2 regions of the uncultured Planococcus sp. genome follow, and region 1 is predicted to be linked to the other one. Evidence: riboswitches for the same ligand, from Rfam matches in the RefSeq annotation. Region 1 holds a riboswitch; the other holds the start of a gene.
The links. A riboswitch is a leader RNA that binds a small molecule or an ion and turns the genes downstream of it on or off. The one in region 1 is predicted to bind thiamine pyrophosphate.
Positions count from the first base shown of each region.

Region 2: it holds a riboswitch for thiamine pyrophosphate, as region 1 does, so the genes downstream of both, tenI (thiazole tautomerase TenI) here and tenA (thiaminase II) in region 1, are expected to answer to the same signal.

Region 1 is NZ_CANMXD010000017.1:42,098-49,503, reverse strand. Features, by position in the region: gene Q0785_RS19275 (sugar ABC transporter permease) at 1-727, opposite strand, end outside; gene Q0785_RS19270 (ABC transporter substrate-binding protein) at 744-2,066, opposite strand; gene ugpC (sn-glycerol-3-phosphate ABC transporter ATP-binding protein UgpC) at 2,315-3,439, shown strand; TPP riboswitch at 3,462-3,565, shown strand; gene tenA (thiaminase II) at 3,648-4,331, shown strand; gene thiM (hydroxyethylthiazole kinase) at 4,333-5,118, shown strand; gene thiD (bifunctional hydroxymethylpyrimidine kinase/phosphomethylpyrimidine kinase) at 5,115-5,960, shown strand; gene thiE (thiamine phosphate synthase) at 5,944-6,597, shown strand; gene thiW (energy coupling factor transporter S component ThiW) at 6,594-7,082, shown strand; gene Q0785_RS19235 (YkuS family protein) at 7,171-7,406, shown strand, end outside.
Region 2 is NZ_CANMXD010000005.1:174,949-182,354, reverse strand. Features, by position in the region: gene Q0785_RS09495 (PAS domain S-box protein) at 1-291, opposite strand, end outside; gene Q0785_RS09490 (helix-turn-helix domain-containing protein) at 774-1,130, opposite strand; gene Q0785_RS09485 (universal stress protein) at 1,219-1,686, opposite strand; gene Q0785_RS09480 (hypothetical protein) at 1,995-2,171, shown strand; gene Q0785_RS09475 (hypothetical protein) at 2,231-2,473, opposite strand; gene Q0785_RS09470 (DUF948 domain-containing protein) at 2,703-3,179, opposite strand; gene Q0785_RS09465 (RraA family protein) at 3,337-3,972, opposite strand; gene Q0785_RS09460 (DUF5996 family protein) at 4,260-5,210, shown strand; gene Q0785_RS09455 (hypothetical protein) at 5,416-5,694, shown strand; TPP riboswitch at 5,841-5,941, shown strand; gene tenI (thiazole tautomerase TenI) at 6,054-6,680, shown strand; gene thiO (glycine oxidase ThiO) at 6,694-7,406, shown strand, end outside.

The sequences.
Region 1 (7,406 bases):
CTCCGTTTCCTGACATGATATAGGCTTCCTGGAAAATTTGGAAGCCTCCGATCGTGCTGGTGACAACATCGAAAAATATAACCGGAGTGATCATGGGAATTGTAATATGGAAAAATTGGCGCAATCTGCTCGCCCCATCAATTTCAGCTGCTTCATAGAGGTTTTTTGAAACCCCCTGCATACTGGCAAGATAGAGGAGCATGGATCCGCCGACACTCCAAAGTTTCATCAAAATTAAGGAAGGCTTGGTCCAATCCGGATCATACAGCCAGTTTGGACCGTCGATGCCGACCCAGCCAAGAATGAGATTGACCATCCCGGTTCCAGGCTCAAGCAATTGCATCCAAAGCAGGTAGACGCCGACACCTGACAGTACAGCTGGCAAATAATACAGGGTCCGGAAATAACGGATGCCCGGAACGTTCTGATTCAACAGTGAAGAAATAAAAATAGCGCCTATTGTTGTCAGAGGGACGGAAAACGCCACGTAATAAATTGTATTCCAAAGGGAAGTCCGAAAAAGACCATCTTCCATGATGAGCGATTGGTAGTTTTCCACTCCGGTGAAATTCATCTGTGATGTAATATTATAATCTGTGAAGCTTCCTGCTAAAGAAAACAGTAAAGGCCCGGCAGTGAAAGCGAAGAATCCGACAATAAACGGCAAAATGAAAATATAGCCGTATATGCCTTCCTTACGCCTCATGGTCAATTTTCTTTTTCCCATAGGATTTCCTCCTAGCTCACTGGTTTTCCTCGATTAAATTTTTTACATCCTCTTCCGCTTGTGCAAGTGCTTCTTCGGCGGTCTTTTGACCGAGGAAGAATTCATCGACTTGCGGATTGATGTAATTGTAGAACCCTGGTGCTTCCACGGGAGCCGGTGTAAACAAAGTATCTTCCATGCTTTCAACCGCAATCTGATAGACCATCTGGCCTTCTTCCGTCAACTCATCGGATTCTGTAGCTGCTTCTGCTGCTTCGATATTGGCTACATTATCGAAGTTCTCCACTGCCCAGTACGTCTGTGCTTCTTTATCTGTCAGATATTCAATAAACTCCCACGCCGCTTCCGGATCGCTTGAGCCTTCAGGGATTTCAGCTACGAAGCCGCCGCCCCAACTCGTGTGGCCGCTGCCAGGTTCGTATTCAGGAAGCTGCACCGCACCGAAATTCAAGTCTTCCGCATACTCGCTGATTTGCTGATAGAATGTGGGCTGTTGCACAATCATAGCCAAATCACCGCTGAAGAAAGGGTTTCCCTGCTGACTGTCGATTTGCGCCTGGAATGAATTGACTGTATTTTCCCCGATTCTATCTCTCCATGATTTCAGCCAATTCAAAACTTCAACATTTCTTTCTGTATTGATATTGACTGTATCTGTATTGTTGTCTTCGCCGAAGTAGTTTTGGCCATTGGCATTCAACAGCCAGACATCGTAGCCTACTCCCCAAAGAGGATAGAAGCCAAGGCGGTCATACTCACCATTTTCCTTCACATCCAACTTAGTTGCGTATTCTTCCAATTCAGCCCATGTTTCAGGCGGATCTTCGGGATCGAGACCAACTTCTTCAAAGGCGTCTTTGTTATAAAAAAGGACGCGTGTATCGGTATTGAAGGGAATGCCGTAAGAATCGCCTTCATAAAGTGTCGCTTCCCAAAGTTCAGGATAGAATTTTTCGGAGAAATCCCCATCAGTGAATTCAGAAAGGTTCATTGCCTGATTTTCTTTGCCACGTATTGCAGTTGCATTGATATCATTGATCACGACATCAGGAGGATTGCCCGCTGCAATGGCAGCCAGCTCTTTTGTCCAAATGTCTCCCCAAGGACTGTAGGTATGTCTGACTTCGATTTCATCCTGGGATTCATTGAAGTCAGCAACGATTTTGTCAATGATGGGACGTCTGAGCTCAGAACCCCAGAAAGACCAGAAATCGACGACTGTTTTGCCCTCGTCGTTTACATTGGCTTCTTCATTGTTACTGGTTTGGAAGCCGGCGCAGCCACTTAGCATCAGAGTCATGATTGTCAGAAGAAGCACGGAAAATCGTATGTTTTTCATTGGATGACACTCCTTTTTGTAAAATAAGATACAAATTCTGAAAAACTTCGACTTGCGAAGTGATTCTCGTGAGCCGACGAAACATAGTTAAATGAAGTCCATTTCACTTATTAATTATTAACTAAATATTCTATTATCTTGATAATAAGGAGTATACATCACTTCTATTCGAAATTCCAACATGTATTTGTAATTTACCGACAATTGACTATAATTAAGAATAAAATAGCGGGAAAGGAGAATGCGAAATGGCAGAGATTGAAATTAATAATCTGGGAAAAAGGTATGACAAAGGCGCTCTCGCCGTATCGAATTTCACGCTCCACATTAAAGATGAGGAATTCATCGTCTTTGTCGGGCCTTCAGGATGCGGCAAATCAACCACTCTTCGAATGATTGCCGGCTTGGAGGAAATAACGGAAGGTGAGTTTCATATAGATGGCAAACGGATGAACGAGGTAGAGCCTAAGGAACGAGACATTGCGATGGTCTTCCAGAACTACGCATTGTATCCGCATATGTCGGTTTATGAAAACATGGCGTTTGGACTGAAGCTCCGGAAGTTCAAAAAGGCGGAAATCAAGCGTCGTGTTGATGAAGCTGCGGCGATTCTTGGCCTGGAAGATTTTTTGGACAGAAAACCGAAAGCGCTGTCTGGCGGGCAGCGCCAGCGTGTAGCTCTTGGCCGCGCCATAGTTCGTGACGCCAAAGTCTTCCTGATGGACGAGCCGCTGTCCAACCTGGATGCCAAACTGCGGGTCCAAATGCGCGCGGAGATCGCCAAACTGCATAGACGGCTGAAAACCACTACTATTTATGTAACGCATGACCAGACGGAAGCCATGACGATGGCCAGCCGGATCGTGGTTATGAAGGATGGGTTGATCCAACAGGTCGGCTCTCCGAAAGAAGTATATGATTTTCCGGAAAATCGGTTTGTCGGCAGCTTTATCGGTTCTCCTGCCATGAACTTTTTTGAAGGAAGAATTGATGAAGGAACCTATTTGATGGGGGATAAAGTGATTGATATACCCTCATCTGTAATGACGATGCTGAGAAATGAAGGGTATGATGGCAAGGCGGTGATTTTAGGCATCCGGCCGGAACACATTCATGTCAATAACGAAGATCTGTCGGGTATCCCAGCGAGTGAATTCGAAGCGACCATTACAGTTTCCGAATTGACAGGGGCTGAAACAATCCTGTATGCGGTATATGCGGATCAGGAATTTATCGCACGCATTGATGCTTCTACAACAATTGAAGCTGGCGATACGGCGACGCTTGCTTTTGATATGAGCCATGTCCACTTTTTTGACGACGAAACAGGAAAACGCATAAAAGCTGTAGAATTTTCTGAAACTATGATATAGTGATTTCGAAAACACAAATAAAAAACACCACTAGGGGAGCCGGATATCGGCTGAGACGGGCATAAGCCTGGACCCTTTGAACCTGATCTGGATCATACCAGCGGAGGGAAGTGGCGACCGTCTGCTATTTCCATTATCGACTGCAAACGCCGCTTCCCTTTACTGGGAAGCGGCGTTTTTTGTTTTGTGGAAAAAAGGAGATGGAGAAATGACATTTTGTAGAGAAGTAAGAAAAGAATGCGACAACCTGTGGCAAGCAAGTTTTGATCACCCGTTTGTGAAAGGGATCGAAGACGGGACTTTGCCGATTGATAGATTTCGCTTTTACGTAATGCAGGACGCTTATTATTTGACTCATTTTGCGAAAGTACAGGCTATTGGCGCAGCCAAAGCCACAGATCTGGAAACCACCCAGCGTTTTGCCATCCATTCCGCACATACCTGCAGTGCTGAACTGGCGCTGCATGAATCGTTCATGGAAATTCTCGAAGTCACTGAAGAAGAGTGGGCTGTGTTTGAACCTTCTCCGACCGCTTACGCCTATGTATCGCATATGTACCGCTCATCCGAAGGCGATTTAGCGGATGTGCTGGCTTCCATTTTGCCTTGCTATTGGCTTTATTACGAAATTGGGGAGCGCTTGAAAAATGCGGAACCCGATCATCCAATCTACAACCGGTGGATCGCAACTTATGGATCCGATGAGTTTGGGGCACTGGTCAACGAACAGATTGCCCGTATGGACAGGCTGGCGGAAGGGCTGCCGGAAGCACGCCGGCAGGAGTTGAAAAACCGTTTCCGGAAGAGCAGCTATTATGAATGGAATTTTTGGGATCAGGCTTGGAGAAAAGAATCCTGGTCTGTAGATTCCGTCGATAAAGTAGGTGTCTAATATGCTTCAGCAGATAAGAAGTGAAAATCCGCTTGTCCATTGCATCACCAATCATGTCGTTTCTAATTTTCAAGCCAATGGGCTGCTGGCGATCGGTGCATCTCCGATCATGGGAGAAGCGCCTGAAGAAGCAGCGGAACTTGCGGCATTGTCGCAGGCACTGTCATTGAATATCGGAACTTTACACGCGGAATCATTGAAAAGTATGTTGATTGCCGGAGAGTCGGCCAATCGGATAGGAATACCTGTGGTCCTGGATCCTGTGGGAGCAGGGGCGAGTAATTTCAGGAAGAAGGCGGTCCGCGAAATTCTGGACACAGTTGACGTCAGCGTCCTTCGGTGCAACGCAGGAGAGCTTGCAGCTGTAGCTGGGAAACGGTGGCAGTCAAAAGGTGTTGACGCCGGAGAAGGGCTCCTGGACGTCAGGGAGCTTGCCGTCTCTACTGCTCCGGAATTAGGGTTGGTAGTCGCAGTCACTGGAAAAATGGATATTGTCACAGACGGAAAAAGTGTAACGGAAATTCCTTTTGGTGATCCGATCATGGCTTCGATTACGGGAACAGGCTGCTTGCTCAGCAGTATTGTGGCTGCAGCCTTGGCAGTCCAGCCAGAAGATCCTTTAAAGACTGTCGGCCATGTGCTGCGCTTTTATGCGATTGCTGGACAGGAGGCTGCGAAGTCTGCAGTTCTTCCAGGTGATTTTCAAATCGCTTTCATTAATCAACTTGCCAGGCTGACGGACAGTGATGTGAAAGAATATGTCTATTTACAGGAGGAAATGCTATGAGTAAAATACCACAAACTTTGACGATAGCCGGATCGGATTCTGGAGGAGGCGCCGGCATCCAGGCTGACCTGAAAACATTTCAGGAGCTAGGCGTCTACGGTACATCGGTAATAACTGCCGTGACGGCTCAGAATACGACGGGAGTTACGGGCATCTACCCAATGTCGTCTCAAGCTGTACAAGCGCAATTAGAGGCAGTAGGCAGCGATTTTGAGATTGCGGCTGTAAAAACAGGCATGCTGTTCAATCCGGAAATCATTAAAGAAACTGCTGCGGCCGTTCGAGAGTATGGGTGGGGAAAGCTGATAGTAGACCCGGTGATGATTGCGAAGGGCGGTGCCGATCTATTGCAGCGGGAGGCGGTGGAAGCGCTTAAAGTCCACTTGCTGCCATTGGCTTTGCTGGTAACGCCGAACATTCCGGAGGCGGAAGCGCTGACAGGCATCGCAATCACAGATCCCTTCAGCCGCCAGCAGGCTGCTGAAAAGATTTTGTCGCTGGGAGCAGAGGCAGTCGTCATCAAAGGCGGACATGGGAGCGATCCCCAATATGCAGAGGATTACTTGTTGCAGAATAACGGAGAATCCGTGCTGTACCGCTCAACCCGGATTGAGACTGATCAGACACATGGCACCGGCTGTACCTTTGCAGCGGCAGTGACTGCACAGTTGGCCAGAGGACAGGAACTGCAGGACGCTGTCCACATGGCAAAGCAATTTATCCAAGCTGCCCTCGGTGAACCGTTGAATATCGGTTCGGGACATGGACCAACCAATCATGCAGCGTATAAGGCAAGACTTGAAAAAAATAGGGGGGTGGCAAACATTGAAGTTTTCCGATAAACCGGCCATCTATTTTATAATGGGATCCCGAAATTCGGGGAAAAGAAATCCGTTGGAAGTATTGGAGACGGCATTGAAAGGCGGCATCACCCATTTTCAGTTGAGAGAAAAAGGGAAGGGAGCTTTGACTGGTGCAACATTGGTTGAATTCGCTGAACAATGCCAACAACTATGCGGCGAATATGGTGTTCCATTCATCATCAACGACTTGGTCGAACTGGCATGCCAAATTGGAGCGGATGGGGTGCACATCGGGCAGGAAGATCTGGCTGCCGGACAGACCCGTAAAATGATCGGCAAGGAAAAACTTCTGGGCGTTTCCGTCCACTCCCTGAAAGAAGCGCAAACGGCTGTGAAGGACGGAGCGGATTATATCGGAATGGGTCCGATCTTCGGGACGACCTCCAAGGCGGATGCGAAAAAACCTGCCGGCGTCAAAGAAATTCTACTCGTCAAAAATGAATTTCCTGACTTGCCGATTGTAGGGATCGGCGGAATCACACCCGATAATGCCAAACACGTATGGCAATCCGGTGTTTCAGGGATTGCCGTGATATCCGCTATAGCGGAAGCAGGAAATATTGCAGCACAAATTGCTGCCTTCCAGGCTTCCTGTAAAGAAGGTGCAGGGAAATGAAGACAAGAAAACTCATCTTGATGGCGATGTTCGTCGCTATCGGAGTGGCTGGTTCTGCTTTTGTTTATTTTCCTGCTGGAATCGCGCGTGCATATCCAATCCAGCATGCCATCAATGTTATCGCAGCCGTTCTTTTTGGGCCAGGTCCGGCGGTAGTGATCGCTTTTTTGACGGGTGTCGTCAGAATTTTGACAGGGACCGGATCTCTATTGGCTTTTCCTGGAGGAATGATCGGGGCTTTGCTGGCTGGACTCATGTATGCAAGGTTCGGAAAAATCTGGATTGCTGCTTTAGGGGAAGTAGTGGGTACGGGAATAATCGCTTCCCTGGTTGCCGTACCTTATGCCAAGCTTTTGCTGGGTACGGAATTTGGGGCATTATTTTTTATTCCCCCATTCTTCATTTCCAGCTTGAGCGGTGCTATATTGGGCATTGTTCTGGCTGCTCGCTTGATGAATACGGACAGAATAAAAATCTGGCAGTAGAATATCGAATTTTTAGAAAGAAGTTTATAATTTCGCAATTGAGGGGAAACAGTGAAATATAGACTTTTGAAAAGGGAGTGGACAGAACATGGTGAAAATTGCAGTCGAACATCCATTTACGTCAGTACGTGAAGCATTAGAGAAAAAAGGTTACCAAGCAGAGATGCTGGAAGATAAATCGGATTCAACCGATTATGATGTCATCGTTGTGAGAGATCAGGAAGATTTAGCTGACTATCACATGAGCGTGTCATTGGTTGAAGCAAAAGGCCGTACGCTTTACGAAATCGTAGAAGAAGTGGAAGAGCGCCTTGTGCGCGGCGG
Region 2 (7,406 bases), on a different contig from region 1:
GCCAAACCCGGTTTCTATTTTCTCAATAAACTCGATGGGTTTTTGAGCAGCTTTTGCTTTTTTATAATGTTGGATTAACCGGTCGCTTAATTCCTTAGGGAATATCTCTTCGATCAGGCATCCGATAATATTTTGGGAAGGCATGATGGATAAGGCTGATGGATTTACGTAAATATATCGATAAGAGTCGTGAGCTTCCTCCATCAAGAAAATGGGATCTTTAATTAAATCAAAAAGAGGGGTGGACGTTAAAATATCTTCTCCGCCTTTTTTTGTGATATCCTTCATCATCATCAATCTCCTTTCGGTAATCAGAATTTTTATTTTTAAGAATCCTGCGTTTATCGGCAAGTGTGGTAGGAATGAAATTCATTTTCGTTGCAAAGGAAGTTTACTATTTTTTCAGCAGATTTCATATAGGCCAGTCCTGCAACTAAGAGCATGTTGAATAACGGTAGGCAGGTAGACAAATCCCAATTGTTTTCTTGATTGATTTGCTTTGTTTTTGAATTGATCTGAAATGAAATTTGAAAAAAATTTTATATATCGTTAAAAAGACAGTAATTCCCATGTCTTACTAGTTTATAGGATTGAGTCAGAGCAAGATAGGGGTTTATAATAAAAATTAGAAAATATTAGGAATATTATAAATGCAATACTCTATCACTAGTTTTATTAAAAATTATTGATAGAAAAGAAAACCAAGCATCATCTTTTGGGGCTGCGCAGTAAGGAAGAGAGCAATAGTTTTAAAGTACAAAAAAGAGATGAGCTTAACCACTCATCTCACTTTTCGTATTTTGTTTTTCGCGTGCACTATGTTTGGTTCCCCATTCATGCATCGCACCTAAAATGTCTTCCAAGGTACGTCCATATTCCGTGATGGAATATTCGACTTTCGGTGGAACTTGGGGGTAGACGACTCGATTTACAATATCCTCATCTTCAAGTTCCCGTAAATGCTTCGTAAGCATTTTCTGTGTAATTGCAGGAATACTGCGTTTCAATTCGCTGAATCTCATGGTGTCGTTTTGCATCAAATACAATAGAATGATGGGTTTCCATTTTCCCACAATGATATCTAAAGCATCATCCACTCGACACAGTTCGGGTTGTACATCGGCATCCATAACTCTTCTCCTCCAGTGGTATCTTTTTGTACACTATAGCATTTTCAAGGATGTCCTTCCTATATATCGAGTTGATAGCGGCCATCTGTTAAACTTGTGCTTTTACTTCTTCAGGGTCCGGGATACGGACCACTAAGACATCACAGGGGCTCCGGCGGACAATATGTTGGGACACACTACCCAACATAAAACGTTCCATGGCATCCATTCCAGAGGCGCCGCATACGATCAAGTCCGCTTCAACTTTGTTGGCGAAGTCACGTGCAATGACCTTTTTGGGGGAACCAGGAGTGACGATGGCATTTACATTTTCCACGCCTGCGGCCAGTGCTTCCGTCTGGTATCTCTCGAGAAGATCCTTGCCGAACTTAAAGGATTCCTGGTCATCATTGGGTCCGTGCACTTTAATGGCGGTATAGGTGCGGGGATCCACGACATAAATCAAGTTCAACACGGCATTGTTTCGTTTGGCAATGCCAATCGACTTATTGAAGGCCAATCCCGCCTCTTCTGAACCGTCGATTGCTACAAGGAGATGCCGGTATGTTAAGTCCATAGTATTTCCTCCTGTCAGGTTAGGTGATAGAAAGTACTTCGCTGCGTGATGGGCAAACTCCTGCCTTCAGTTGGGCGCGATTAATATGATAAACGTGAATAAAAAACGCCGTTGAGGGTATTCGGATGAAAAGAGGAGGGGATTCTGATAGGAAGAAAAATGAAATATATTGTTAATTTCATTTCGGGAATACTCGCTTATCTTATCATTTCAACAATACTGAACCTTTGATTTCCTCGTTTTCTGAAACCTGAAGGTGCTTCGTCCGTATATTCTATAAGACATATACTGTAAAGGAGAGGGATAGTTTGAGAGTTAAAACATTTTATGGCTGGAGTGAGAAAGGGATGGATAAAAAGGTCAACGAATTTCTAGAAGATACTACTCTGGAAATTATTGATATTAAATTTCCTACACCTGTTTTCTATTTCTGTGCAATGGTGATGTATAAAACGACTGCGTATTCGAAAAACTCAATAGAATAATAGAAATCCGAGTTTTTGATCAATGGGGAGGACGGATCCCTGTTGATTGAAATAGCTCTTTACTTGTCCGCTTGTTTCTTTTTACTGATGACAGTGAGAGCTCCGTAAATTACAGCTGCACAGATGAGCACGATGCCGAAAGCATTGGTCATCAAATCAAAATCAAGTTCGTTGATCGATCTTGTGTTTTCGCCGTTACTGCCTATAGTTATCAAAGTCCAACCATTATAATCGAGTACCACGTAAGAAATTGCCAGCCCTATCAATAATCCTCCAACAATCGAGATCCATCCTTTTTTCACATTGAATCTCCTCCTTGTCCTATTTTTATTAACAAAGGCATAACCTAATCACGAGTATTGATGTTGCGCTTCAGTTGATGCTGTACTTCTATCATTGCACAACAGGACGGAAAACCCTTCATTGCATTGATTGCCTTTTCTTTTTTTCTTGGTGAAAAGGATGTACTACAAATCAAAACAGCACCCTATTGTCGGATTAACCGAACAACGGGGTGCTGTTTTGATGTTTTTAATACTCTTTGACATCAGGTATAGCTGTTGGTGTATAAGTGGTGTTGCTGGCTTTGGAAGATTTTCGGTTTTTCACAAGCTCGACAAAGCCGATTGCCGTATTGCTATATTGATTAACCTCAGCAATGTTCCGCTTGTCATGATCCACTCGTGTTGAAATATCGTTAGTGATCGACCGGACTGTTGCATTCAGATCGACAACCGAATTCAGGGTGCCTTTCGCAGCATCAACGAACATGCTGACTTTTTCAGATTTCATTTGGACATCTTCTTTTAATTCATTTGCGGTATGCGAAAGGGCAGTCGCTTCCAAATTGAGCTTGTCAACACGCTCTTTCAGGTTGTTTGCTGAGCCTTTGATCTCTTTCACCGGTTCTTTGATTCCTGATATCAGCATAACCACTCCGACGATTGCGATAATCAGGCCCAGAACGAAAATTCCGAGCGCTATGTACAGCCATAATGTTGGATCCATGATGATTTCCTCCTCTAAATTTATTGATGTCTTGGATATGCTATACCCGTTATGTACTCTCGCTTAACCCTTCAAAGGATGGTATTTGCCTATAGTCAAAAGGTTTTGGGAGAATAGCTCTTTTCATTCTGCAAAAAATAGACTCTATCATTTCAAGTTAAGCTTTCGCCGATTTTGCAAGTTGCTTTTTCAAGTGCTCTTTAATGGCTGCAACATCCTCAGAAACCGAGGCAGCGCGCTGTTCATCTTTTTCAATTTTCTCAAGTGAGCCGGCCAATACTTTTTGTGCGCTTTCCTGTGGGATAACAGTAACGCCATCGCAGTCTCCGACAATGATATCCCCGGACTGAACTGAAACGCCTCCACAGGAAATCGCCGTGTTTATTTCGCCTTGGCCAGCCTTATTGCCGGCGGCCATCGTTGTGCCTTTGCAGAAAATCGGGAAATCAAGCGCTTTGCATGCTTCCAAGTCCCGAATGGCACCATCGACCACAAAGCCAGCGATTCCTAGGGTTTTGGCCATGCCGATCACGAAATCGCCTGCGACGGCGCGCGACAGGTCTCCTTTTGCATCAATGACAATAATATCTCCAGGCTCGGCTGCATCGAGCGCCTTCATAACACTGTAATTGTCTCCTATGGGCATTTTCACAGTAAGTGCTTTCCCACTGATTTTATAGGTATCCTTCAATGGCTTGATGGACGAATCCAGATTATTCAACCCTTCCATTGCATCGGAAATAGCGGTAGTGGGAATGGATTTGTATTGTTCGATAAGTGATTGATTTGCCATTTTACTAAACACTCCTTCGTTTTATGGGATTTTTCAAAAATTCTGGTGCATCTTTTTAATTAGGTAAAAGCATATCGCTAAAAGAAAGATAAGTAAAATCGAATCTGTAATGGATATCGATAAGTTGTTGTTATGTTCTGACTTGTTTACTGTTTTTCTCAATCATTTTCTCCTGATCGATTTCTGTCTAACTTGCTGCATAAATGGGGAAATCCATCTAGTAAGAGTTTCTCCTTGGGCCCTAGTTGGTATAGTAACTACTAATACGAATCCCGGAGGCGAGAGAAATGAAGGTTGATATTATCAGACATACCGAATGGGCAGACACCAAATTCACGCTGCATTTGATTTCACAGATTCTGGGGAAAATAAAACTGGAAACTGCCCAGCAGGAACCACAATGGGCGCATGTCGGGCTGAATGTCACTCCTGATGGCTTTTCAACCGGTTTATTGTTCCATAAGAAAGCTGTTTTTCAACTCGATCTGGATATCAGGAACAGCCAAATCCTTTTCAATGTGGATGGCAACGTTCAATCTTTGGAATTGAAATCCTCCAAATCCATAAAGGATTATTTTGAAGAAATAATGGAAGCTCTTAATGCTGGTGGCATTGATGTCCTTATTAATCCAAAACCGCAGGAAATGGCCTATAAAAAGAACCTGAATGAAGACAGTAGTCCTCTGACATTTAATCACAAGGATGCGATGAGGGGATTGCAGCTATTCCATTTCGCGTTGCGAGAACAATTGAGATTTGCAGGTCCGCTCAGATGCCGGAAAATGAAACCGCAATTGTTTTGGGGCACCTTTGATGTGTCTTTATTGATTATCAAAGATAAAATGGAACCATTTCCGGAAGACAAAATCATTGAAAAGGCGGCTTTTGATGAACAGATGATCGAATATGGATTTTGGTTGGGAGACGACAAAGTCAATGTCCCAACATTTTTTGTATTGCCCTATCCATTCATCTATAAAGATTTAAATCATCCCAACCTGAAACCCGAATCGGCATATTACGATAAAAAACTGAGCGAATACTTCCTTGATTTGGAGAGTGCAGTCAGTTTTGAGGATCCCAGTAATGCTATACAAGATTTCTTCCGTTCCAGTTTCGATATTTTATCCAATGAACTCCAGTGGGAAGGCATTGCCCATTATTTTATTCCGTTGAAAATGAATAAGCAAAACAGTGCCGATAAATCCAATGGCACTGACAGAAACCAACGAACATGAGGTCTTTGCTTTAGTTAATCGTCGTTTAACATAAAGAAGGATAAAGGTTCATTTCTTAAGAGGAGTATGACGAAATGGTCTTGTTTAAAAAACAGGGCTATTTTACTGTCTGCAAATTTGAAAGCTGAAAATTCGCGGTTTTTTATGTACATGGCTTAAAGTAGTTGATATACTAAATTATGGAATAAAAGAAAGGAAGTTGGGAATGAAAACTATTTGGCTGGCTTTGCTTGGGGCCGTAATTGTCCATCTTCTTTACTTTGCGGCAGTATTTTCCGTGGGCTATGTAAAAACCATCACCTACAGACCCAATATTCCAAAAGCCTGGGAAAATGCAGAAAATCTGCAAAGTACTGCAGCTTTCGGATACGCTGTTTCCCCTATCATCTATTTTGGTACTTTTTCAGCTGCAACCGTCGCTTGTATGTTGTTGTTGTTGTGCGGGTATAAAAAACTTGCTTCAACGCCTGTCAGGACTAAATAGATAGAGATAGAAAGTGTGATATAGATATATTCAGTTCTTTTTTTATCGCTGAATATTTAGAAGATTGAATGCAAGATAAACTGGATTAATGGCGATGTTGATGTTAAGCTTACTTTAGATTTTAGCACTTTCAAAATAACTGAATATAAAAACACTAGGGGAGTCTTATGAGACTGAGATGGAGAAATCCGGACCCTTTGAACCTGATCTAGTTGAAACTAGCGTAGGGAAGTGGTTAATGTATGTCCATTTTTTCTGAAGATATACCCAAAACCACTCCATCGCTGGAGTGGTTTTTTTATTTTGTTATTGAACTCATTTGTTTTAACTTTCCGAAAGTCGATAGAAGGAGGGAATTTATGAGAGATGGCGAGCTGCATATTATCTCAACTGATAAGCAACCCCCCCAACAACTGGCAGAAATCATCAGCCGGATTCATCATGAAGTTGATTTTATCCATCTACGTGAAAAGAGCAAAACAGCAAGGGAAGTAGTGGAATTAGTGAAGTTGTTGGTGAATGAAAATGTACCTTTATCAAAAATAATCATAAACGACCGAGTGGATATTGCCGTTGCCTCCAATGTAAAAGGTGTTCAATTGGCTTATCACTCGTTGCCGGTAGATTGCGTGAAAAGAAATTTCACAAATTTAACGATTGGGTGTTCAGTGCATGCGATTGAAGAAGCTCGATTTGCCGAAAAAAAGGGGGCTGATTATGTAGTATGTGGTCATATTTATTCGACCTCATCAAAAACTGGACTGATACCGAAAGGCTTAGAACTATTGAAAAATGTTTCTGAATCAGTTTCTATTCCAGTCATTGCAATCGGTGGCATAACGCCCGGAAATACTGGGGATGTTATCGGGTCAGGAGCGAAAGGGATCGCTGTAATGTCGGGAATTTTCGAAGCGAAAGATCCTTTGCTGGCTGCAAGATCTTATCGTTCCTGTTTAGCGAAAGAAAGTTTTTATCTGGAGCCATGAGGAGAGGATTTCTATGAACAGAACATATGAAGCCATTGTAGTTGGGGGTGGAGTCATCGGCGGTTCGGTGGCCTATAGTTTGGCGAAAAGAGGAATGGAAGTTTTGCTGTTGGAAAAAGACAGCCTTGCTGGTCAAGCATCTGGTGCTGCAGCTGGGATGCTTGGTGCGCAAGCGGAATTGGAAGGAGAGGGACCGCTTTTTCAATTAGCAAAAACCAGCAGGGCGATGTTTAACGGCTTAACCGATGAACTGAAAATGACGAGTGGAATTGATATTGAACTTGTCAATAAGGGAATGATGAAGCTTGCCTTAACCGATAGAGAGCAGCAGGAACACCGTAGGATACTGGAGGTCCATAGACAGAATAACGAAGTGGCCGAATTATTCACAGGCGATGAAGCAAGAAGAAGGGAACCGGCATTGGCTAACGAGGTGATGGGAGCCCTGTACCTGGAACGGGATGGCCAAGTTGCCGCCCCTCAGCTGGCGTTAGGATTTTTAAAGTCAGCTGAGGCTCTTGGCTCCGTCATTAAAGAAGATGTAGAAGTTCATTCATTTCATTCCACTAAGGGGAAAATCATAGGAGTCGCTACAACTGAAGGAGACTTTATGAGCGACAATATCGTGGTGACGGGGGGTGCGTGGAGCGAAAGCTTGCTGATGGAAATGGGGTTACCGCTTATCACCCATCCCGTAAAGGGGGAATGTTTTTCTGTGCGGACAGA